DNA from 4 places in the Streptomyces sp. BRA346 genome. Region 4 is predicted to be linked to each of the others. Evidence: riboswitches for the same ligand, from Rfam matches in the RefSeq annotation. Region 4 holds a riboswitch; each other region holds the start of a gene.
The links. A riboswitch is a leader RNA that binds a small molecule or an ion and turns the genes downstream of it on or off. The one in region 4 is predicted to bind cobalamin.

Region 1 (5,943 bases), on a different contig from region 4:
CGCCGGGACGGCGAAGTCGCGGAAACCGGGGTTGGCGGAGGAGCCGAGGACCGCCTGCCCGATGGGCTCCCCGGCGGCCTCCCGGACCGGCACGACGTTGCCCGGGGAGGTGGGCCGTGCGATCAGCGGCTCCAGGGACGACAGGTCGATCTCCTCGTCGAGGTCGTAAGCGGCGTCCTCGTCCGCGACGATCTCCACGAAGTCCTCGCCCCGCCCCACCCCCGCCAGGAAGTCGCGCACCGCGCCGTCGGAGGGGAAGACGGTGGTGGTGGCGCCGAGTTCCGCCCCCATGTTCGCGATGACGTGCCGGTCCATGGCGGTGAGGGAGGCCAGGCCGGGCCCGTGGTACTCCAGTACGCGGTGGACGCCGCCCTGCACCCCGTGACGGCGCAGCATCTCCAGGATCACGTCCTTGGCGCTGACCCACGGCGGCAGTTCCCCGGTCAGCCGGATGCCCCAGATCGCCGGCATGGTGAGGTGGAGGGGCCGTCCGGCCATGGCGAGGGCGACTTCCAGGCCGCCGGTGCCGATGGCCAGCATGCCCAGGGAGCCGCCCGCGCAGGTGTGGGAGTCGGATCCGGCGAGCGTTCTGCCGGGGGCGCCGAAGTGCTGCATGTGCGTCGGGTGGGAGACCCCGTTGCCGGGCTTGGAGAACCACAGGCCGAAGCGGCGGGCGGCCGAGCGCAGGAAGAGGTGGTCCTCGGCGTTGCGCTCGTCGGCCTGGAGGATGTTGTGGTCGACGTACTGGACGCTGACCTGCGTACGGACCCGGTCCAGCGCCAGCGCCTCCAGCTCCTGCATCACCAGGGTGCCGGTGGCGTCCTGGGTGAGCGTCTGGTCCACGCGCAGCGCGATTTCCTCCCCCGGCCGCATGCTGCCGGACACGAGGTGGTCGCCGATCAGCCGCTGCGTCACGGTGCCGTGTGCGTGGCCATGGGGCAGACCCATAGCGGTACCGCCTTCCCGGTGTGGCGCTGCCGGACGGTCCGGGCGCCACCATGCGGGTTCCCGTTCCGCGGCCGCCATGCCGGGCCCCCCGGCACAGTCACCCGGACGGGCGCCCCGGGCCCGGCGTCAGCCGCCGTCCGCGTCCGCGGCGGCCGGGGCGGTGCGGACGGCCCAGCGCTGTTCGACCTTGGCGATCCGCCAGTAGGCCAGCGCCGCGGCCCACACCACGACGAACAGGCCGACGATGATGAACCCGACGTTGTCCAGGTTCAGCCCGGAGATCCAGCCGGTGACGGCGTCCCGCAGGGCGAGCTTGTCGTGGAGCACGCCCACCAGCTCGATGGTACCGATGAGGAAGGCCACCGCGATCGACAGGCCGGTGATGGCCAGGTTGTAGAAGACCTTGCGGACGGGGTTGGAGAACGCCCACTGGTAGGCGAAATTCATGAAGGTGCCGTCCAGGGTGTCGAACAGGCTCATCCCGGCGGCGAACAGCAGCGGCAGGCACAGGATGGCGTACCAGGGCAGTCCCGCGGCGGCGCCGCTCCCGGCCATCACCATCAGCGTAACCTCGGTGGCGGTGTCGAAGCCGAGCCCGAAGAGGAAGCCGAGCGGGTACATCTGGCCGGGCCGGGTGATGGACTTCGTGAAGCGGCCCAGGACACGGTTCATGAAGCCGCGCGAGTCCAGGTGCGCCTCCAGCTCCGACTCGTCGAACTGCCCGGCGCGCATCGCCCGGAACACCCGCAGGATGCCCAGCAGGGCGACCAGGTTGAGCGCGGCGATGAGGTAGAGGAAGGTCCCGGACACGGTGGTGCCGATGACCCCGAGGACCTGGTGGGTGCCCGAGTCCTCGTTCACCAGGGCGCCCGCCAGCTGCGTACCCCCGGCGACCAGCGCGGCCAGCAGCACCACGACGCTGGAGTGGCCGAGCGCGAACCAGAAGCCCACCGACACCGGCCGCTTGCCGTCGGCCATCAGCTTGCGGGTGGTGTTGTCGATGGCGGCGATGTGGTCGGCGTCGAAGGCGTGCCGCATGCCCAGGGTGTACGCGGTGATCCCGAGGCCGACGCCGAACGTCTTGGCGCCGACCTCGTAGTGCTGCGGCGTGACCACCAGGAAGAGCAGTCCGAAGGCGACGGCGTGCAGGGCGACGATCACCGCCAGCAGCCCGGCGGTCCGGACGGTGTCCTCGCGCCGCCATGCGAATGCGGTGGGCAGGGTCATGCGGTCACGCTCCAGCACCTCGTGGATCACTTCGTGAGATGCCGCGGCCGGTCTCCTGGCTGACGGGTCGACGCGACCGCCCCTGCCTTCCCGGCCGCGCGAGGCGGCCAGTGGCTCCGCGGCCCGGTCCTGCGGCCGCGGAACGGGACGAGAACTCCCCGATCACAGTGGCGAGGGCCGCTCCGGTTTCGCACCGGCTTCCCGAACACCACGGCGCGGCAACTGTAGGCGGCACCCCGCAAAACCGGCAAGTGCCGCACTTTCAGCAGCGGTCACGCACGTGCGGTTCGGCAGCGGTCACGCGCGCGAGGTGAGGATGCTGAGCGCGTTGGCCGCGACGATGGCGCCGATGCTCGCCCACTCGGTCCACCCCAGGCCCTGGCCGAGCAGGATCCATCCGACGACGGCGGCGAGGACCGGGTTGACGCTCATGAAGAGCCCGAAGGTCTGGGCGGGGACGCGGCGCAGCGTGAACAGGTCGGCGAGGTAGGGCACGGCGGAGGAGAGGACACCGGCCGCGATGGCGTAACCGGCCGCCCCCGGCGTCGGCGGGTGCTGCACGGCGATGACGATGCCCACGGGCAGGAACAGCACGGCGGAGACCGCCGCGGCCGCCGCCGACCCCTGCGCCCCGGGGACGCGGCGGCCGACGGTGCGGTTGAGCAGGATGTACGACGCCCAGCAGGCGGCGGCCAGCAGCCCGAGGCCGAGGCCCAGGTAGTCGGTGGAGGGCTGAGGACGCATCAGGGTGACCACTCCCGCCAGCGCGACCAGCGCGCAGCACGCGTCCGTGCGGCGGTGGGAGGCGGACAGGGCGATGGTGAGCGGGCCGAGGAACTCCAGGGTCACCGCGAGCCCGAGGCCGATGCGGTCGATGGCGCTGTACAGGGACAGGTTCATCGCGCCGAAGACCAGGGCCAGCAGCAGCACCGGCCACCACTGCTGCTTGGTGAAGGACCGCATGCGGGGGCGGCCGACGGCCAGCAGGACGATGGCGGCGACGTACTGGCGTACCGCGACGACACCGGAGGCCCCGAGCACGGGAAAGGCGAGGGAGCCGATCGCGGCGCCGGTCTGGTTGGACAGGCCGCTGCCGGCCATGGTGAGCACACCGGCCAGCGGGTGCCCGGCCGGTTTCCGGCCCGGGGCGTCTGGCAGGTCCGGACCGGCGCGGTGTGACGTGGCGGTCGGCTGGGCGGGAGCAGGAGCGGAAGCGGGGGCGTGGGCTGCGTCCATACCCTGATCGTGCGGTCGCGCGGCCGTTGCGCAAAATGCGTTGGACGACGTACCTATACGCTTGGGTTATGGATGTGGAGCTGCGGCAGTTGCGCTGTCTCGTCGCGATCGTGGACGAGGGCACCTTCACCGACGCCGCGATCGCGCTCGGGGTCTCCCAGGCGGCCGTGTCCCGCACGCTGGCCTCGCTCGAACGCGCCCTCGGGGTGCGCCTGTTGCGGCGTACCTCCCGGACGGTGACCCCGACCGGCACCGGGCTGCGGGTGGTGGCGCAGGCCCGGCGGGTGCTGGGCGAGGTGGACCACCTGGTGCGGGAGGCCACGTCTGGTCACACACGGCTGCGGATCGGTTACGCGTGGTCGGCGCTGGGCAGTCACACCCCCGCCTTCCAGCGCCGCTGGGCCGCCGCCCATCCGGAGACCGATCTGCACCTCGTCCGCGTCAACGCCACCACGGCCGGTCTGGCGGAAGGGGCCTGCGACCTGGCCGTGCTGCGCAGGCCGCTGGAGGACCAGCGTTTCGACTCCGCCATCGTGGGGCTGGAGCGGCGGCTGTGCGCGATGGCGGCGGACGACCCCCTGGCCCGGCGCCGCTCCATCAGGCTCGCCGACATCAGCGACCGCACGCTGCTGGTCGACCGGCGGACCGGCACCACCACCCCCGAGCTGTGGCCGCCCGGCTCCCGCCCGGACACCGAGGAGACGCACGACGTCGACGACTGGCTCAACCTGATCTCCACGGGCCGCTGCGTGGGGATGACGGCGGAGTCGACCGCGCACCAGTATCCGCGGCCCGGCATCGTGTACCGGCCCGTGCGCGACGCCGAGCCGATCGCGGTGCGGCTGGGCTGGTGGCGGGACGATCCGCACCCCGCGGGGCAGGCGGTGATCGAGCTGATCACCGCCCTGTACCGCACGGGGTGACCCCGTCGGTCTGCGCCTCAGTAGAAGTGCCGGCGTCCGGCGACCGCGTGACCGGTAGCGCCCAGGGCCCACAGGACCGCCCCGATGGCGAGAAGGACGATGCCGATCGTCCACAGAACGGCGATGCCGGTCAGCAGACCGATGATGAGGAGAATGATCCCGAGGACAATCATGGCGTCCTCCGATTTCACGAGAGTGCTCCACCTCCACTATCTGCCTCTTCCGCCTGCCGTGCCAACAGATCGCACCCCGCCGGGGGCATCCGGGCGCGGCTCGGGCATCGTGGCTCCCGACGTGTTCACCAGGAACCGTGAGGAGTCATCGATGACGACAGCCGAGTCCAGCGAGTCGGCGACCGGGACCGCCGGGCCCGTGGTGCGCGCCGCCGCCGGTGCGGTGCGCGGCCGCCGGGAGGGCGGTCTGGCCGTGTTCCGCGGCATCCCGTTCGCCGAGCCGCCGGTGGGGGACGCGCGGTTTCAGGCGCCGCGCCCCGTGCGCTCCTGGGAGGGGACGCGGGACGCGTACGTCTTCGGGCCGCCGCCCCCGCAGGAGTCGGGGTTCGTGGGCCGCGCCGGGGTCCTGGAGGCGCCGACGGGCGACGACTGGCTGACGGTCAACGTGTGGACGCCCGAGCCGGACCCGGCCGCCCGCCGCCCCGTGATGGTGTGGCTCTACGGCGGCGCCTACAAGCTCGGCCACTCCGGCAGCCCCGGCTACGACGCCCGGCGCATCGCCCGTGACGGCGACGTCGTCGTGGTCACCCTCAACTACCGGGTCGGTATCGAGGGCTTCGCCCACATCGACGGGGCGCCCGCCAACCGCGGCCTGCTCGACCAGGTCGCGGCCCTGGAATGGGTGCGGGAGAACATCGCGGCGTTCGGCGGCGACCCCGGCCGGGTCACCGTCTTCGGGGAGTCGGCCGGAGCCGGATCGGTGGCCTCGCTGCTGGCCATGCCGAGCGCGGCGGGGCTGTTCCGGCGCGCCATCGCGCAGAGCGTGCCGGGCACGTACTTCTCCGCCGAGCTGGCCCGGGACATCGCGGGCGCGCTCGCCGCCGAGGCGGGTCGGCGGCCGACGGCCGCCGACCTGTCCACGGTGGATCCGCGGCAACTGCCTTCCGCGGGCGAGGCGCTGGGCCCCGCCATGCGCCGGTACGAGGAGCGGTGGGGGCAGGTCGTGCACACGCTGACCCCCTTCGCGCCCGTCGTGGACGGCGAGGTGCTGCCGACCACCCCGTGGCAGGCGCTGGCGGCGGGCTCGGCCCGCGACGTGGAGCTGATCGCCGGGCACAACCGGGACGAGTACCGGCTGTTCCTCGCGCTCGGCGAGCAGCTCGGCCTGGCGGGCGAGGAGGAAGCGGCGGCGGCGCTGCGCGCGTTCGGGCCGGGCCCGGACGGCGAACGGGCCTATCGCGCCGCCTTCCCCGAAGCCTCCCCCGCCGAACTCCACGAGCGGGTCCAGTCCGACTGGCTGTTCCACATGCCCTCGCTGCGGCTGGCCGAGGCCCAGGTGGCCGGGGGCGGCCGGGCGCACGTGTACGAGCTGACCTGGCCCGCCCCGGCGGGCGGCGGCGTCATGGGCGCCTGCCACGGCCTGGACATACCGCTGC
Region 2 (5,943 bases), on a different contig from region 4:
TGGTTGCGCAGCAGACAGCCGGAGCGGTCGCGCAGCGCGGACAGCATGTTTTCGGCCAATTCATCGGTGCCGTAGAGCGCGTAGCCGGCGACCCGGACCGGCCCGCCGAGGGCGGCGGTCATGTAGTGGATCGCGGGGAGCTCGTCGACCAGCGTGGAGACGGCGGTGGCGTGAACGGCATGGGTGTGGACGATGGCCGCGGCATCGTCCGTGTGACGGTAGACGGCGAGGTGCATGGGCAGCTCACTGGTGGGCGCGAGCGTGCCCAGCACCTGTCGGCCGTCGAGGTCCACGCCGACCACGTCACGCGGGCCGAGCCGGTCGTAGGGGACGCCGCTCGGGGTCACCAGGACGGTGTCGCCGACGCGGGCCGACACATTGCCCGAGGTGCCGACGACGAGCCCGTCGGCGGTGGTTCTGCGGGCCGTCCGCACCACCTGCGTCCACGCCTGCCGCAGGGGCTGGGTCAGCCTCGGCTGTGGCCGTCGTGCCGATCGCGGCTCCGTCACGGGCCTCACCTCCGGGCGCGATCCTTCCATACGGGCGCCGGAGCGGAGCGGTTACACCGCCTCGATGTACGGACACCAAATCCCGTATGGCGAAAGGGAGTACGGTCGAAAACCAGCCGTTCTCACACCCGTGTGCCCGTGTCACCGTGAAGCCCGCCTCAGTTCATCTTCCGTTCACCCAGTTTCCTTACGTTCACCGTGCACTGACAGCCCTCCGAACTGATTGACCGGGTGTATGGAACACATCACGCTTCTCATCGGGATCGTGATCGTCACGGCCTTGGTGTTCGACTTCACGAACGGCTTCCACGACACGGCCAACGCCATGGCCACCACCATCTCCACCGGAGCGCTCGGTCCCCGGGTCGCGGTGGCGATGTCGGCAGTCCTCAACCTCGTCGGCGCCTTCCTGTCCGTGGAGGTCGCCAAGACCATCTCCGGCGGAATCATCGACGAGGGCTCCGGCATCCAGCCCGAAGTAATCTTCGCGGGGCTCGTCGGCGCGATCCTCTGGAACCTGGTGACCTGGCTGGCCGGTCTCCCGTCCAGTTCCTCGCACGCCCTCTTCGGCGGCCTCATCGGCGCCACCGTGGTCTCCGTCGGCATGGACGGGGTCAACGGCGACGCGATCGTCATGAAGGTCCTCATCCCGGCCGTGGCCGCGCCGGTCGTGGCGGGCATCGCCACGGTGGCCGCCACCCGGCTCACGTACCGGCTGGCCCACAACCGGGCCGCGGAGGACACCGCGAAGGGCTACCGCGCCGGGCAGATCGCCTCGGCCGCTCTGGTCTCCCTGGCGCACGGCACCAACGACGCCCAGAAGACGATGGGCGTCATCACCCTCGCGCTGGTCACCGGCGGCGTCATCGCGCCGGACGCCGACCCGCCCATGTGGGTGATCGTCTCCGCCGGTCTCGCGATCGCGCTCGGCACCTACCTGGGTGGCTGGCGCATCATCCGGACCATGGGCAAGGGCATCACGGACATCCAGCCGCCGCAGGGCTTCGCCGCCCAGACCGGCGCCGCGACCGTCATCCTGGCCTCGTCCCACATCGGCTTCGCGCTGTCCACCACGCAGGTCTGCTCGGGTGCCGTCATGGGTGCGGGCGTCGGCCGCAAGGGCGGTGTGGTGCGCTGGTCGACCGCGGGCCGCATGGTCGCCGCGTGGGCGCTGACCCTGCCGGCCGCCGGTCTGGTGGCCGCCGCCGCGGCACTGCTGGCCGACCAGGGCAACGGGGGCATCGCCGCGGTCGCCGTCCTCGCGGTGGTGGGCTGCGGTGTCATCTGGGTGCTGTCGCGCCGCAAGCCGGTGGACGCCACCAACGTCAACGAGCCGGGTGCGGATTCCGCCGAGCCGGTCGGTGTCGTCACCGCCGCCGTGCGGTCGGTGGCCCCGCCGCCCGCCGGAAAGAACACGTCGGCCTCTTCTGACGGCACCGGCGGCACGGATGCCGCAGACGCCTCGAAGAACACCTCGGACTCGACGTCCACCGGGGACGCCTCGTCCGAATCCGCCCCGACCCCCGCCACCGCGGGATCCCGTTCCACCAGCTGACAGGGAGCACACGCAATGCACATCGACTGGGCGGCCCTCGGCCAGGTCTTCGGCGTCAGCCTCGCGGTGACGGTCGGCGTCGTAGGGGTCTTCACCCTGGGCATCATCGGCACCTCCCGTACGGCGCAGCCGCAGCCCCAGGCCGCCGCGGGCGGCGCGTCCCCGGTTGCGCGCACCGGCGCGTACGCCTGTTTCGCGCTGTGCGCCGCGGTGGTGGCGTACGGCATCTATCTGATCGTGGCCTGAAACCAACGGAGGCCACGCAAGCCGCGGGGCGGTGGGCGCTGTTCGGCGCCCACCGCCCCGCGGTCGTTCCCACGGGGGCCCTGTGGATCTCGGCACACTCTGGCATCGCAGGTCAAATGCGAGTTGACGGCCATTCGCGCCCCATGGTGGACTTCCCGAGCCAAACGGCGGCAGGAGAGGAAGCCGGTGAGAATCCGGCGCGGTCCCGCCACTGTCACCGGGGAGCGCTCTCCCCTCACCGCAAGGGGTCACGGCCGTCCGTACGCCAGGAGGGCTGGAAGACCGGGAGAGCCGCGGATCCGGGAGCCAGGAGACTCTCACCGCCGGTCACGTCGAGCCAGGGCGCGGACCCTGAGTGAGGACATACCGCCATGCCCGGCACTGCCACGCCGTCAGCTCCCCCTGTTCGTGTGCCCCGCCGCAGAGGCATGACGGCGGTCTGAAGGATGCGTGCCGACCACGCCTCGTACGCGTGCGGCGCCGCACTCGGCTTCCTCGGCGACCTCGCCGTAGGCGATCCGCGCCGCGGCCATCCGGTGGCCGCGTTCGGACGCGCCGCCGCGGCCGTCGAGCGACGGCTGTGGCGCGATCACCGCGGTTCCGGGGCCCTGCACACCGCGCTGTGCGCGGGCGGCGCGGCCGCCGGTGCCGCGCTGCTGGCGCGTACCGTACGCGGCTTCACGGGCCGCCGCCGTACGACGGCCGATGCCGCGCTGACCGCCGCCGCCACCTGGGCCGTGCTGGGCGGCACCTCGCTGGTGCGGGAGGCCCGGGCCATCGGTGACGCGCTGGCCGCCGGGGACGTCGACGCCGCGCGGGAGCGGCTGCCGCATCTGTGCGGACGCGATCCGCAGGCGCTGGACGCGCAGCAGATCGCGCGGGCGATCGTCGAGTCGGTGGCCGAGAACACCTCGGACGCGGTGGTGGGCGCGCTGGTGTGGGGGGCCGTGGCCGGGGTGCCGGGGCTCGTCGGCTTCCGCGCCGTCAACACCCTGGACGCCATGGTGGGCCACAAGTCGGCCCGCTACCGCCGGTTCGGCTGGGCCGCGGCCCGGCTGGACGACGTCGCGGGCTGGCCCGGCGCCCGGCTCACCGCCGCCCTGGCCGCCCTCGCCGGGCCCGATCCGCGCGGCGCGTGGCGCGCCTGGCGCGAGGACGGCGGACGCCACCCGAGCCCCAACGCGGGCCCGGTGGAGGCGGCGTTCGCGGGCGCGCTGGGGGTCCGGCTGGGCGGGACGCTGGCGTACGCGGGCCGGGTCGAGCACCGCCCGGTGCTGAACCCGGGCGGCCGCCCCGTGGCGGCGGCCGACATTCCGCGGGCGATCCGCCTCTCGCGGCGGGTGTCGGCGCTCGCCCTGCTCGCCACCGTCGTGGCTCGCTCCGGAGCCGGTCGGGGCTCCGGAGCCGATCAGGAAGGGGTGAACCGATGACCCTGGGGGGCGGACTGCTCGTCGCGGGAACGACTTCGGACGCCGGGAAGAGCGTCGTCACCGCGGGCATATGCCGCTGGCTGGCGCGCAAAGGGCTCCGGGTCGCCCCGTTCAAGGCGCAGAACATGTCGCTCAACTCCTTCGTCACCCGGGAGGGCGCCGAGATCGGGCGCGCCCAGGCGATGCAGGCCGCGGCCGCGCGCGTCGAACCGAGCGCCCTGATGAACCCTGTCCTGCTGAAGCCGGGCAGCGACCGCAGCAGCCAGGTGGTGCTGCTCGGCAAGCCGGTGGGCGAGATGAGCGCGCGCGGCTACCACTCCGAGCGGCGGCGTGAAGGGCTGCTGGAGACCGTCACCGACTGCCTGAGCGAGCTGCGGCGCACCCATGACGCGGTGATCTGCGAGGGCGCGGGCAGCCCGGCCGAGATCAATCTGCGCCGCACCGACATCGTCAACCTCGGTCTCGCCCGGGCCGCGGGGCTGCCGGTCGTCGTGGTCGGCGACATCGACCGCGGCGGCGTCTTCGCGTCGTTCTTCGGTACGACCGCGCTGCTGTCCCGCGAGGACCAGCGGCACATCGCCGCCTATGTGGTGAACAAGTTCCGCGGTGATGTGAGCCTGCTGGAACCCGGTCTGGTCATGCTGCGCGACCTCACCGGACGGCCGACCGTGGGTGTGCTGCCGTACGCGCACGGCCTCGGCATCGACGAGGAGGACGGCCTGCGCGTCTCGCTGCGCGGCACGGTGCGCGAGAGCGTCGTCGCACCGCCGTACGGCGCGGACGTGCTGCGGGTCGCGGTGGCCGCCGTACCGCTGATGTCCAACTTCACCGACGTGGACGCGCTGGCCGCCGAGCCGGGCGTGGTCGTGCGCTTCGTGGACCGGCCGGAGGAGCTGGCCGACGCCGATCTGGTGGTGCTGCCGGGCACCCGGGGCACCGTGAAGGCGCTGGAGTGGCTGCGGACACGCGGTCTCGCCGACGCGATCGCGCGGCGGGCCGCGGAGGGGCGGCCGGTGCTCGGGATCTGCGGCGGCTTCCAGGCGCTGGGCCACGCGATCGAGGACGAGGTCGAGTCGAAGGCCGGGACGGTCGAGGGCCTCGGGCTGCTGCCCGTACGGGTCCGCTTCGCGGCCGAGAAGACCCTGGCCCGGCCGGTGGGCGAGGCACTGGGCGAGCCGGTGGCGGGCTACGAGATCCACCACGGGGTCGCCGAACTGCTCCACGGGGGCGACGAACCCTTCCTGGACGGCTGCCGGGTGGGCCCGGTGTGGGGCACCCACTGGCACGGCTCGCTGGAGAGCGACGGCTTCCGCCGTGCCTTCCTGCGGCGGGTCGCGGAGGCGGCGGGCCGGGCGTTCGTGCCCGCGCCGGACACCCGCTTCGGGGCGCTGCGCGAGGAGCAGCTCGACCGGCTGGGCGATCTGATCGAGGAGCACGCGGACACGGACGCGCTGCTGAGGCTCATCGAGGACGGCGTACCGGACGGGCTGCCCTTCGTGCCGCCCGGGGCGCCGGGAGGAACGGATTGAGCACGACGAGACGCGAGCCCGCACGCACCGACCGCGCACGCACCGTAGGAGGTTCCGAAGCATGACCACCGCTGCCTACCCGTTCACCGCGGTCGTCGGAATGGACGACATGCGGCTCGCCCTGCTCCTCAACGCCGTCTCGCCCGCCGTGGGCGGGGTGCTGGTGCGCGGCGAGAAGGGCACGGCCAAGTCGACGGCCGTGCGCGCGCTGTCCACGCTGCTGCCGCCGGTCGACGTCGTGCCCGGGTGCCGCTTCTCGTGCGATCCCGCCGCGCCCGACCCGGGCTGCCCGGACGGGCCGCACGAGACCGCCCCCGGGGACGCGCGCCCCGCGCGGATGGTGGAGCTTCCGGTCGGCGCGTCCGAGGACCGCCTCGTCGGGTCGCTGGACATCGAGCGGGCGCTGTCGGACGGGGTCAAGGCGTTCGAGCCGGGGCTGCTCGCGGACGCCCACCGCGGGGTGCTGTACGTCGACGAGGTCAACCTGCTGCACGACCACCTGATCGACCTGCTGCTCGACGCGGCCGCCATGGGCGCCTCCTATGTGGAGCGCGAGGGCGTCTCCGTACGGCACGCCGCGCGCTTCCTGCTGGTGGGCACCATGAACCCGGAGGAGGGCGAGCTGCGGCCGCAGCTGCTGGACCGCTTCGGGCTCACCGTCGAGGTCACGGCGT
Region 3 (5,943 bases), on a different contig from region 4:
CCGGCGGCCTCGCTGGAGGAGGCCGCGCGGCTGCTGCCGCAGCTGGGGGAGCGGGTCTTCCTCACCACCGGCCGCATGGGGCTGGCCGCCTTCGCCCACCTCACCGCCCCGTGGTTCCTGATGCGCTCGGTCGACGCCCCGCAGCCACCGGTTCCGCCCCGCATGGAGGTGATCCTCGACCGCGGCCCGTTCACCCTCGAAGGCGAAACCGCCCTGCTGCGCGACCACCGCATCGACGTCCTGGTCACCAAGGACAGCGGCGCCGGGGCCACGGCCCCCAAACTGGCCGCGGCCCGCGACGCCGGGATCCCCGTGGTCGTCGTCCGGCGCCCGCCCGCCCCGGAGGGAGTCCCGGTGGCCCGGACCCCCGCCGAGGCCGTCGCCTGGCTCCGTACGGCCGCACGCGCCTGACTCCGGGGGACGTCACCCCTCGGGGTAGCGGCGCGGGGTCCAGACGATCTCGGTGCCGTCGCCGCGGCGGGCGGTGCGCGTCTGGGAGGAGCCGATCAGGAGGATCGTGCGCATGTCCACGTCGGCCGGGTCGAGGTCGGCCAGCCGGATGATGCGGACGCTCTCCTCGGGGCCGCCGATGTCGCGGCCCAGGACGACCGGGGTGTCCGGCGCGCGGTGCTCCAGGAGGAGTTCGCGCGCCTTGCCGACCTGCCAGACCCGGCTGCGGGAGCCCGGGTTGTAGAGGGCGAGGACCAGGTCGGCGGCGGCCGCGGCGCGCAGGCGCTCGGCGATGACCTCCCAGGGCTTGAGCCGGTCGGACAGGGACACCACGGCGTAGTCGTGGCCGAGCGGCGCGCCCGCACGGGCGGCCGCGGCGTGGGCCGCGGTCATGCCGGGCAGCACACGGACCGGGACGTCGCGGTACGGCTCCTCGGACGCGGCCTCCAGCACGGCGGTGGCCATGGCGAACACGCCGGGGTCGCCCGAGGAGACCACGGCGACACGCCGACCGCGCCGGGCGAGGTCGAGGGCGAATTCGGCGCGTTCGGCCTCGACCTTGTTGTCGGAGGGGTGGCGCCGCTGCCCGGGGCGTACGGGGACCCGGTCCAGATAGGTGGTGTAGCCGACAAGGTCCTCGGCGGCGGCCAGTTCACCGCGCGCCTCGGGGGTGAGCCACAGCGGACCGGCCGGGCCGAGGCCCACCACCACGACCTCGCCCGGGCGTCCGGACACGGAGGCGTCGGGGGCGCCCGGTGCGTCCGAGGCGCCCGGTGCGTCGATACGGCTCGGCAGCACCGCCACCGAGAAGTAGGGCACCGACGACGGGTCGACCTCGTCCAGCGCGCCGGTGCGCTCCGCGCTCATCGTGGCGCGCTCCACGTACCGCGCGTCGGCGAGCCGCCCCGAACGCTCCAGGGCGCGCCGTACGGCCGGGAAGGTGCGGCCGAGCTTCATGACCGCCGCCGCGTCGGTCGTCGCGAGGCGCGCGGTCAGCTCTTCCTCGGGCAGCGTGCCCGGGAGGACCGTCAGCACCTCCTCGCCCTCCACCAGCGGCGCGCCCAGCCGGGCGGCGGCCGCGCTCACCGAGGTGACACCGGGGATCACCTCGGTGGCGTAGCGGTCGGCGAGCCGCTTGTGCATGTGCATGTACGAGCCGTAGAAGAGCGGATCGCCCTCGGCCAGCACCGCGACCGTGCGCCCCGCGTCGAGGTGTGCGGCGAGCCGCGCCGCCGCCTCCGTGTAGAACTCCTCCATCGCGCCCCGGTAGCCGCCCGGATGGTCGGTGCCCTCCGTGGTGACCGGGTAGACCAGCCGCTCCTCGATGTGGTCGGGCCGTAGATGCCGCTCGGCGATGGAACGGGCGATGCTGCGGCCGTGCCGGGCGCTGTGGTAAGCGACCACGTCGGCCCCGGCGATGACCTCCACCGCCCGTACCGTCATCAGGGACGGATCGCCGGGGCCGAGGCCCACGCCGTACAGCCGGCCCTTCGCCGCGGGCGTCGCCTGTCGCTGCTGCTCGCTCACTCTTCCTCGCTCGCTATCGCGTTGATCGCGGCCGCGGCGATGGCACTGCCGCCGCGTCGGCCGCGCACCACCAGATGGTGGGGCGCCGCCGGATGCCCGGCCAGCGCCTCCTTGGACTCGGCGGCGCCGATGAACCCGACCGGTACGCCGATGACGGCGGCCGGGCGCGGCGCGCCCTGCTCGATCATCTCCAGCAGCCGGAACAGCGCCGTGGGCGCGTTGCCGACCGCCACGACCGACCCCTCCAGCCGGTCCCGCCACAGCTCCAGCGCGGCGGCGCTGCGCGTCGTGCCCATGCGCCGCGCCAACTCCGGTACGGCGGGGTCGGACAGCGTGCACACCACGTCGTTGTCGGCGGGCAGCCGCTTGCGGGTGACGCCGCTGGCGACCATCTGCGCGTCGCAGAGCACGGGCGCACCGGCGCGCAGCGCCTCCCGGGCCCGCGTCACCACCTCGGGCGTGTACGCGAGGTCCTTGACCAGGTCGACCATGCCGCACGCGTGGATCATCCGCACGACGACCTGGCTGACGTCGGCGGGGAGGCCGCCCAGGTCCGCCTCGGCGCGGATGGTGGCAAAGGAGGCGCGGTAGATGGCCGCCCCGTCCTTCTCGTAGTCGAACACTGTGTCCTCGATCATGTCGTTGATCATGCCGTTCCGCGGGCCGTCGCCACGGCGTCGGCCAATTGCTCTGCTGCCACGTCTGTCACGCCGTCGTCTGTCGCGCCGTCCGGCTCGCGCGTGTCGCGCACGGTGAGCCGGTAGTCCGTATCGGACGTGGCCAGCGCGTCCACCCAGCGGCCGCCGGGGTGCCCGCAGCGCCGCTCGCAGCCGGAGAAGTACACCGGTGGCGTGTCGCCGGAACCCTGCGGCGTGTCGGCGGAGCGGGGGGCGCCCGCCACCGCGCGCGCCGCGTGGGCGCGCACATCGGCCAGGGACTTGGCGCAGCCCGGCCGTCCCGTGCACGCGCCGACCCCGACCCACGGGGAGCCATGATCGGTCACCAGCCCCGCGTCGGCCGCCTCCCGCGCCGCGGCCGCCACGCCGTCCGCGGTGAACCCCGGGAGCACCACGCCGCGCCAGGGTGTCACACGCAGCTCACCCGACCCGCCCCGGGAGGCGAGCCCGGCGAGCAGCCGCCACTGCGCCGCGCCGACCCGGCCCAGGGGAACGAGGACCGACACGGCGTGGCGCCCGTCCGGCCCGGACACGACGCCCGGCGCGGGCGGCGCGCCGGGCGCCAAGTCCCGGCCGGTCCGTCCGATACGTACGGCTTCGACGCCCGCGTCCGCGAGCCGCGCCGCCAAGCCGTCGGCGGTCACGGCGTGTTGCGCGGGCAGTTCGCGCACCCGCCACGCCCGCGTGCCGCTCGCCCGGACCCGGGCCAGGAACTCCGCGGCGGCCAGCGCGGCGGCACGCGGCGCGTCCCGCCCCCGCACCTCCAGCGCAGTCCCGTCGGCCTCGGCCCCGGGCCCCACCCGCAGCACCGCTCCGCCGTCCCGCGTTGCGATCAATGTCACATCCGCGCCGAGTGCGGCGACATCGCCCCGGCCGTCGTCCATCGCGAACAGGAAACGACCCGACAAGCCGGACAACTCTTCCCATGTCCCGGCGCACAGAGCGGCGTCCAACTCCCGTGCCCACGCGGTGACATCGCCGTATCCGGCGCCGTCGAGGCCGCCCAGCGGGGACGCCACGATGTTGCGCACCCGGTCGAACCGGTCGGAGGGGAGCAGCCCGGCGGCCCGCAGCGCCGCCGCCAGCTCGCCGCCGCACGCCGCGTCCAGGCCGCGGACCTGGAGATTGCCCCGTGAGGTGAGGTCCAGCCGACCGTCCCCCAGCTCCTCGCTCGCCCCTGCCAGCGCCCGCGCCTGACCGGCCGTCAGCAGGCCGCCCGGTATCCGGACGCGGGCCAGGGAACCGTCGTCCGCCGGGTGCAGCCGCAGTGCGCCGGGGCAGGCGTCATCGCGTCCGCGCGCCCTCGGCGAGGGCGCTTCATCCGCAGGTGGGATGGTTGTCGGGGGGAGGGACATGGCGGCGAGCATACCGACGTCCGGTCGGCCCGCACTGTCCCGTGCCAGGTCAGCAACGCCTACTATGCTCTGCGGCGGGCCGTCTGGCCCGCCGGACGCTCAAGACGGCGTTCAAGACGCACAAGACGGCGTCAAGGGGAGGAAACCGGTGCGAATCCGGTGCGGTCCCGCCACTGTGAGCACGGCAGCCCGCCGTGCGAGCCAGGAACTCCCGCCGTCTTCCAACCCGCCCGGGGCGCGGACCCCGAGGAAGGCGCTGAGCCATGATCCTGCTGCTGTCGACGTCCGACACCGACCTGCTCAGTGCCCGTGCGGCCACGGGCCCGGTGCCGTACCGCCTCGCCAACCCGGCGCGGCTCGCGCTCGACGATCTGCCCGGGCTCCTCGACGGTGTCGACCTCGTCGTCGTGCGGCTGCTCGGTGGCATCCGCGCCTGGGAGGACGGCCTCGAAACCCTGCTCGCGGGCGACCTGCCCGTCGTCGTCCTGACCGGTGAACAGGCCCCTGACGCCCAGCTCATGGAGGCGTCCACGGTCCCCGTGGGGATCGCCGCCGAGGCGCACGCCTACCTCGCGCACGGCGGGCCCGCCAACCTGGGCCAGCTGGCCCGGTTCCTGTCCGACACCGTGCTGCTCACCGGCCACGGCTTCGAACCGCCCGCCACCGCCCCCACCTGGGGGCCGCTGGAGCGCACCGCGCGCGAGGACGTCACCGGCCCGACGATCGCCGTGCTCTACTACCGCGCCCACCACATGAGCGGCAACACCGCCTTCGTGGAGGCGCTGTGCCAGGCCGTCGAGGACGCCGGGGCCCGCCCGCTGCCGCTGTTCGTCGCCTCTCTCCGGTCTCCCGAGGCCGAGCTGATCGAGGCGCTCGGCGCGGCCGACGCCGTCGTCACCACCGTGCTCGCCGCGGGCGGCACCCGCCCCGCCGAGGCGTCGGCGGGCGGCGACGACGAGGCGTGGGACGCGGGCGCGCTCGCCGCGCTCGACGTCCCCGTGCTCCAGGCGCTGTGCCTGACCTCGCCACGCAGCGCGTGGGAGGAGAACGACGAGGGTCTGTCGCCGCTGGACGCCGCGACCCAGGTCGCCGTCCCGGAGTTCGACGGACGGCTGATCACCGTGCCGTTCTCCTTCAAGGAGGTCGACGAGGACGGCCTGCCGGTCTACGCCCCCGACCCCGAGCGCGCCGCGCGTGTCGCCGGAATCGCGGTACGACACGCCCGGCTCCGGCACATACCGGCGGCCGACAAGCGCCTCGCGCTCGTCCTGTCCGCCTACCCCACCAAGCACTCCCGGATCGGCAACGCGGTCGGCCTCGACACCCCCGCCAGCGCCGTCGCCCTGCTGCGCCGACTGCGCGCCGAAGGGTACGACTTCGGCCCCGAGGAGGGCGAGGGCGCGCTTCCGGGCCTGGCCTCCGGCGTCGGCGACGATCTGATCTACGCCCTCATCGAGGCGGGCGGCCACGACCAGGACTGGCTCACCGAGGAGCAGCTGGCCAAGAACCCGGTCCGCATCCCCGCCGCCGACTACCGCCGCTGGTACGCCACGCTGCCGCAGGAGCTGCGCGACGCGGTCGAGGAGCACTGGGGCCCGCCGCCCGGCGAGATGTTCGTGGACACCAGCCGCGACCCCGACGGCGAGATCGTCCTCGCCGCGCTGCGCCACGGCAACCTCCTGGTCGTCATCCAGCCGCCGCGCGGCTTCGGTGAGAACCCCATCGCCATCTACCACGACCCCGACCTGCCGCCCTCGCACCACTACCTGGCCGCTTACCGCTGGATGGCGACCCCCGAGGCCGACGGCGGCTTCGGCGCCGACGCCATGGTGCACCTGGGCAAGCACGGCAACCTGGAGTGGCTGCCCGGCAAGAACGCGGGCCTGTCCGCCGCCTGCGGACCCGACGCCGCGCTCGGCGACCTGCCGCTGATC
Region 4 (5,943 bases):
GGACCGCGCACCCGATGGGCAGCCCTGTCTCCGCCGCGGCGTCCGCGCACACCGTGCCGATCGGCGTGGCCGGTGCCCGTACGGACGGCAGCCACCGGGCCGGTACGCCGAGCGCGTCGAACACCTCGCCCGGCCACTCCCCGGCGCGCGCGTCGTAGCCGCTCTTGAGCGCGTGCGACCAGTCGGTGGCCACGGGCCCGCCGGTGAGCCGCCACCCGACGAGGTCGGGGGTGTGGAGCAGATGCCGGGCGGCCTCATGGGCAACATGCCGGTTCCCCTGGGCCCGGTGCCCAAGGGCATCCGCATGCCGCTCCGCGCCCGCCAGCCAGGCAATGCGGCCGAGGGCGGCGGTCGGGGCGACCGACAGGCCGAGGGCCTGCCAGCGCGGCGCGCCCGCCTCCTGGGCGCGGGCGTTGAGCCCGGCGGCGCGGCGGTCGTCGTACATCAGGGCGGGGCCGAGGAGTTCGCCCCGGCCGTCCGCGAGGACGATCGTGCCGGAGGTGGCGGCGACGGCCACCGCCACGACCTCCCGGCCGCCCGCAGGAAGGGCCGCGGTGGCCTGGCGCAGGGCCGCCGCGACGGCGGGCCACCAGGCCGTGGCGTCCTGTTCGCTGTGGCCGCCCGCGCCCCGGCGCGGGGGCGGGAGTTCCGCGGTGCCCCGTGCCCGTACGCGCCCGTGCGCGTCGACGCACACCACCCGCACGGCCGCCGTGGCGATGTCGATCCCCGCGACGACCTCGGCCCGGTCGGACATCACCGATCACGCCCCTCACACGTGGAGTCAAGTTAACACTGACGATGTTAAGAAGGGCCGGGGGCGATCCTCACATCCGTACGCTCCCGCCACTCCCCCACCAGCCGGGCGTCCGCCGCACCGTCCACCACCAGATGGTCGAAGTCGGCCAGCGGGCACAGCCGGTGCAGCGCCGTACGCCGCGTCTTGGACGCGTCCATCAGCAGCGCCGTACGGGCCGCGGCGGCGAGCATGGCGCGCTTGACCAGCACCACGTCCTGCTCTTGGTGGTACGTGGTCGCCGCGTCCATGGCCGAGGTGCTGACCAGCGCCAGGTCCACCGAGACCGCCGCGATCGCCTCCGCGCACGGCACGCCGAGGAAGGAGTCATGGGTGTGCGAGTACTGCCCGCCGAGCCCGATCAGCCGGATCCGGGGCACCCCGGCGAAGACCTCGATCACCCGCCGGGCGTTGGTCACCACGGTCAGCGGGGCGGACTCCACCAGCAACGGGGCGAGCGCGAGGACGGTCGTGGAGTCGTCCAGCATCACCGACATCCCGGGCTCGACCAGCTCCGCGGCGGTGGCGGCCACCGCCTCCTTCTCGGCCCGGTGGGCGCCCATCCGATAGGCGAGGCTCGACTCGAAGACCGACGAGGGCAGGGCCGAGACCCCGCCCCGGAACTTGCGCAGCACCCCGAGCCGGGCCAGCTCGTCCAGGTCCCGGTGCACGGTCATCAGGCTGACGCCGGTGAGGTCGGCCAGCTCCGCCGCGGTGGCGGTGGAGTGCGCGAGGACGTATTCGGTGATGGTCTGTCTGCGGGCGTCCTGGGAGCGGACCGTGGTCATGGGCGGGTTCCTCCCGTAGCGCCGTCGGTGAGCACAATGTCGGTGGTGGGGACGTTCAGGGAGCGCAGCGCCGTGCGGTCGCCGTCGACGCCGATCTCGGTCACCGCCGCGTTGTCCAGCCGGGGGAAGACCGTGCGGTAGTGGCCGACGGGGATGCCGAGCAGGGTGCACAGCGCGGTCCGCAGCAAGCTGTTGTGCGCCACGACGAGCACCGTGCGGTCCGGATGCGCGGCGGCCAGCCGGCGCAGGGCGGCGACGGCGCGGGCCGCGGCCTCGCCGGGGCGCTCCGAGCCGGGGAAGGCGCCGGTCTCGGGGTCGTCGCGGAACGCCCGGACGGCCGCCGGGTCCTCCGCCTCCATCTCGGCGAGGGTGCGGCCCTCGCCCCAGCCGAAGTCCATCTCGCGCAGGTCCTCGACCACTTCGGGGACCAGGGACAGCGCGGTGGCGGCCGGTTCGGCGGTGTGCCGCGCCCGGCTCAGCGGGGAGCAGGCCACCGCGTCGATCTCCCGGCCCCGCGCCCAGTGGGCGAGGGCCCGTGCCTGCCGGTGGCCGCGCTCGGTCAGCGCGATGTCCGAGGTTCCGGCGTACCGGTTCTCCGCGTGCCACACGGTCTCCCCGTGGCGTACGAGCAGCAGTCGGGCGGTCATCCGGGTTCTCCCCTGCGTCCACCATGGCCTGAGCCATTGCCTGATCACGTCTCTGGTGTTAAATCTAGCATCACTCATGTGATGGAGCGCCGAGGTTCCGAAGGGAAGCAGGGCATGCGCATGATCATCGGAGTGGATGTCGGCACTTCCGTCACCAAGGCCGTGGCCTTCGGCCGCGACGGGGTCGCGCGCGCCTCCGCGGCCCGCCCCAGCCGACTGGACCGCCTGCCCGGCGGCCGGGTCGAACAGGACCTGGAGGACGTGCTGCGCACGGTCGCCGAGGTGGTGCGCGAGGTGGCCGCGGCGCTCCCCGGCCCGCCCGCCGCGCTCGCGCTCACCGGCCAGGGCGACGGGCTGTGGCTGCGCGACGAGGCGGGCCGGGCGGTGCGCCCGCCGATCTCCTGGCTGGACGGCCGGGGCGGCGGGACCATCGCCCGCTGGCGCGCCGACGGCACGCTCGAAGCCCTCTACGCGCTCACCGGCTCCGGGCTGTTCCCGGGCTGCCACGCGCCGCTGCTGCACTGGCTGGCCGAGCACGAGCCGGAGTCGCTGGAGCGGGCGGCGGTCGCGGGATACTGCGTGGACGCGGTGGCCCAGCGGCTGACCGGCGCCATCACCGTGGACGCCTCCGACGCGTCCCTGCCGTTCCTCGACGTCACCACTCGTACGTATGTGCCGGACGCCCTGGAACGCTGCGGTCTGTCCGGCCACGCCCGGCTGCTGCCGGACCCCGCCGCGCCCGGCACCGTCCTCGCGCTGGACGACGAGGGGGCCCGGCTGACCGGACTGCCGCCCGGACTGCCCGTGGTCTCCGGCCCGTACGACCTTCCGGCGTGCGCCATCGGCAGCGGGGTGCGGGACGTGGGCGACGGACTGCTCATCGTCGGCACCACGCTGGCCTGCCAGGTGCTCACCGACCGCGCGGCGGTGGACGCTTCGGCCGATCCGGCCGGAATGTGGCTGTGCACCCCCGACCCGGAGCGCTGGCTGCGCGCGATGCCCGCGATGGTCGGCACGGCCGCTCTGGAGTGGGTGCTCGATCTCACAGGCACGTCCACCACCGAACTCGACGCCCTGCTCGACGGCAGTCCGCCGGGCGCGAACGGCGTGACCGCGCTGCCCTTCCTGTCCGGCGCCGGGGAGCGCGCCCCGTTCGTGGAGCCCGCAGCCCAGGGGCGGTTGGACGGCCTCACCCTCGCCACCACCCGCGCCGACACCGTACGGGCCGTGTGCGAGGCCATCGCCTACGCGGCCCGCCACTGCCTGGAGGCGGCCGGGCTCTCGGGGCGGCTCGCGCTGTGCGGCGGAGGGGTGCGGTCCGCCGCCTGGACGGAGATTTTCGCGAACGTCATCGGCCGCCCGGTGGTCATTCCGGACGAGCCGGAGGTCGGCGCGCGGGGCGCGGTCGCGGTCGCGTGGCGGTCGCTCGGCGACCCCGTGGACGCGTCCCGGTGGCGCTCCGCGTCCCGTACGGTCGAGCCGCGGAGCGAGCTTCGCGGCGCGTACGAGGACGGCTACGCGGGCTACCGCGACCGCCTCGCCCGTGCCCTGGACGAATGGCGGACGAGCGGTCCGGCGAGCTAGTTTTCCCTGGGATTCCGGCGCGGCCAAAGCCCGCCGCGACTAGCACATCCATACGAATCCACCCAGCTGACGACACAACATCTGGGGGCGCGTGCGCAGCACGACACAAGATGTATGCTCGTCTCCGCTGTCGCCGCAGGGGAATCCGGCGCGAATCCGGAACTGTCCCGCAACGGTGTACGTGTGCGCTTTTGCGTACCCGTGAGTCCGATGACCTGCCGACGGCCGTCTGCATACGTCCGGGCCTCGCGGGTTGGGCCGATGGACGCTGCGTGGTGTGCCGTGAAGCGGAATCGGCATGCCCGTGAGCGGCCATCGCGCACTGCCTTCGCAGGCCCCAGCCGAGCGAGGGAGAACACTTCAGTGACCATCGCGCCCGCCGACCCGGTTTCAGAGGCAGCGGAAACTCCGGCAGCGGCCGACGCGCCCGGGACCGCCTTGTTGCGGACCCTCACCGGGCTCACCGCCGACCTGCCCGCCACCGACCCCGGCAAGGTCGCGGCCGCCGCCCTGCGCGGCCGCCATCCCGGTTCGGACGAGGCGGAGTTGCGCTCCCTGGCGACCGAGGCGGCGGCCGGACTCATCGGCGAGGAGCCGGAGTACTCCAAGCTCGCCGCGCGGCTGCTGACCCGCGCGATCGCCGAGGAGGCGGCCGGGCAGGGCGCGGACTCCTTCTCCGCGTCCGTCGCCGTGGGCCACCGCGAGGGCCTGATCGCCGACTCCACCGCCGAGTTCGTGACCGCCCACGCCGCCCGGCTGGACGCGCTGGTCGACCGGGCGCTGGCCGACGGCGCCGACGACCGCTTCGGCTACTTCGGGCTGCGCACCCTGCACAGCCGCTATCTGCTCCGCCACCCGATCACCCGTCAGGTGATCGAGACCCCGCAGCACTTCCTGCTGCGGGTGGCCTGCGGGCTCGCCGAGGACCTCACCGAGCGGGCGCTGGACGACGTCGCCGAGCTGTACCGGATGACGAGCACGCTGTCGTACCTGCCCAGCTCCCCCACGCTGTTCAACTCCGGCACCCGGCACCCGCAGATGTCCTCCTGCTATCTGCTGGACTCACCGCTGGACGAGCTGGACTCGATCTACAACCGCTACCACCAGGTGGCACGGCTGTCGAAGCACGCGGGCGGCATCGGTCTGTCGTACTCCCGCATCCGCGCCCGCGGTTCGCTGATCCGCGGCACCAACGGGCACTCCAACGGCATCGTGCCGTTCCTGCGCACGCTCGACGCCTCGGTGGCGGCCGTCAACCAGGGCGGCCGGCGCAAGGGCGCGGCCTGCGTCTACCTGGAGACCTGGCACGCGGACATCGAGGAGTTCCTGGAGCTGCGGGACAACACGGGCGAAGAGGCCCGCCGCACCCACAACCTCAACATCGCGCACTGGATCCCCGACGAGTTCATGCGCCGGGTCGAGGCGGACGCCGACTGGTCGCTGTTCTCGCCCGTGGACGCGCCCGAGCTGGTCGACCTGTGGGGCGAGGAGTTCGAGGCCGCGTACCGCAAGGCCGAGGCCGAAGGAAAGGCGCTCAAGCAGGTACCGGCCCGCCAGCTGTACGCCCGGATGATGCGCACCCTCGCGCAGACCGGCAACGGCTGGATGACGTTCAAGGACGCCGCCAACCGCACCGCCAACCAGACCGCCGAGGCGGGCCGGGTCGTCCACTCCTCCAACCTGTGCACCGAGATCCTGGAGGTCACCGACGACGGCGAGACGGCCGTCTGCAACCTCGGCTCGGTCAACCTCGCCGCCCACCTGGGCAAAGACGTCGGCGACGGGGAAGAGGTGATGGACTGGGAGCGGCTGGACCGCACCGTCCGCACCGCCGTGACCTTCCTCGACCGCGTGGTGGACATCAACTTCTACCCCACGGAAGAGGCCGGGGCCTCCAACTCCCGCTGGCGGCCGGTGGGGCTCGGCCTGATGGGCCTCCAGGACGTCTTCTTCCGGCTGCGGCTGCCGTTCGACTCGCCCGAGGCGCAGGCGCTCTCCACCCGGATCTCCGAGCGCATCATGCTCGCCGCGTACGAGGCGTCCTGCGACCTCGCCGAGCGCCACGGCCCGCACCCGGCCTGGGCCGAGACCCGCACCGCGCGCGGCGTGCTCCACCCGGACCACTACACCG

Region 1: linked by a shared signal. The riboswitch ahead of LCH29_RS02315 (HoxN/HupN/NixA family nickel/cobalt transporter) and the one ahead of LCH29_RS17335 (ribonucleoside-diphosphate reductase subunit alpha) in region 4 are both predicted to bind cobalamin.
Region 2: linked by a shared signal. The riboswitch ahead of LCH29_RS11820 (cobalamin biosynthesis protein) and the one ahead of LCH29_RS17335 (ribonucleoside-diphosphate reductase subunit alpha) in region 4 are both predicted to bind cobalamin.
Region 3: linked by a shared signal. The riboswitch ahead of cobN (cobaltochelatase subunit CobN) and the one ahead of LCH29_RS17335 (ribonucleoside-diphosphate reductase subunit alpha) in region 4 are both predicted to bind cobalamin.

The regions. Positions count from the first base shown of each region.
Region 1 is NZ_JAIWIH010000002.1:134,689-140,631, reverse strand. Features, by position in the region: gene LCH29_RS02320 (aconitate hydratase) at 1-948, opposite strand, end outside; gene LCH29_RS02315 (HoxN/HupN/NixA family nickel/cobalt transporter) at 1,075-2,175, opposite strand; cobalamin riboswitch at 2,204-2,403, opposite strand; gene LCH29_RS02310 (EamA family transporter) at 2,473-3,411, opposite strand; gene LCH29_RS02305 (LysR family transcriptional regulator) at 3,480-4,334, shown strand; gene LCH29_RS02300 (DUF6131 family protein) at 4,352-4,507, opposite strand; gene LCH29_RS02295 (carboxylesterase/lipase family protein) at 4,659-5,943, shown strand, end outside.
Region 2 is NZ_JAIWIH010000006.1:440,182-446,124, reverse strand. Features, by position in the region: gene LCH29_RS11835 (class II aldolase/adducin family protein) at 1-539, opposite strand, end outside; gene LCH29_RS11830 (inorganic phosphate transporter) at 745-2,064, shown strand; gene LCH29_RS11825 (hypothetical protein) at 2,080-2,310, shown strand; cobalamin riboswitch at 2,441-2,646, shown strand; gene LCH29_RS11820 (cobalamin biosynthesis protein) at 2,757-3,740, shown strand; gene LCH29_RS11815 (cobyric acid synthase) at 3,737-5,269, shown strand; gene LCH29_RS11810 (putative cobaltochelatase) at 5,331-5,943, shown strand, end outside.
Region 3 is NZ_JAIWIH010000015.1:145,586-151,528, forward strand. Features, by position in the region: gene LCH29_RS19935 (cobalt-precorrin-6A reductase) at 1-411, shown strand, start outside; gene LCH29_RS19940 (precorrin-2 C(20)-methyltransferase) at 424-1,977, opposite strand; gene LCH29_RS19945 (precorrin-8X methylmutase) at 1,974-2,615, opposite strand; gene cobG (precorrin-3B synthase) at 2,624-4,009, opposite strand; cobalamin riboswitch at 4,119-4,242, shown strand; gene cobN (cobaltochelatase subunit CobN) at 4,273-5,943, shown strand, end outside.
Region 4 is NZ_JAIWIH010000012.1:214,241-220,183, reverse strand. Features, by position in the region: gene LCH29_RS17355 (FGGY-family carbohydrate kinase) at 1-754, opposite strand, end outside; gene LCH29_RS17350 (DeoR/GlpR family DNA-binding transcription regulator) at 802-1,581, opposite strand; gene LCH29_RS17345 (histidine phosphatase family protein) at 1,578-2,228, opposite strand; gene LCH29_RS17340 (FGGY family carbohydrate kinase) at 2,343-3,812, shown strand; cobalamin riboswitch at 3,927-4,049, shown strand; gene LCH29_RS17335 (ribonucleoside-diphosphate reductase subunit alpha) at 4,176-5,943, shown strand, end outside.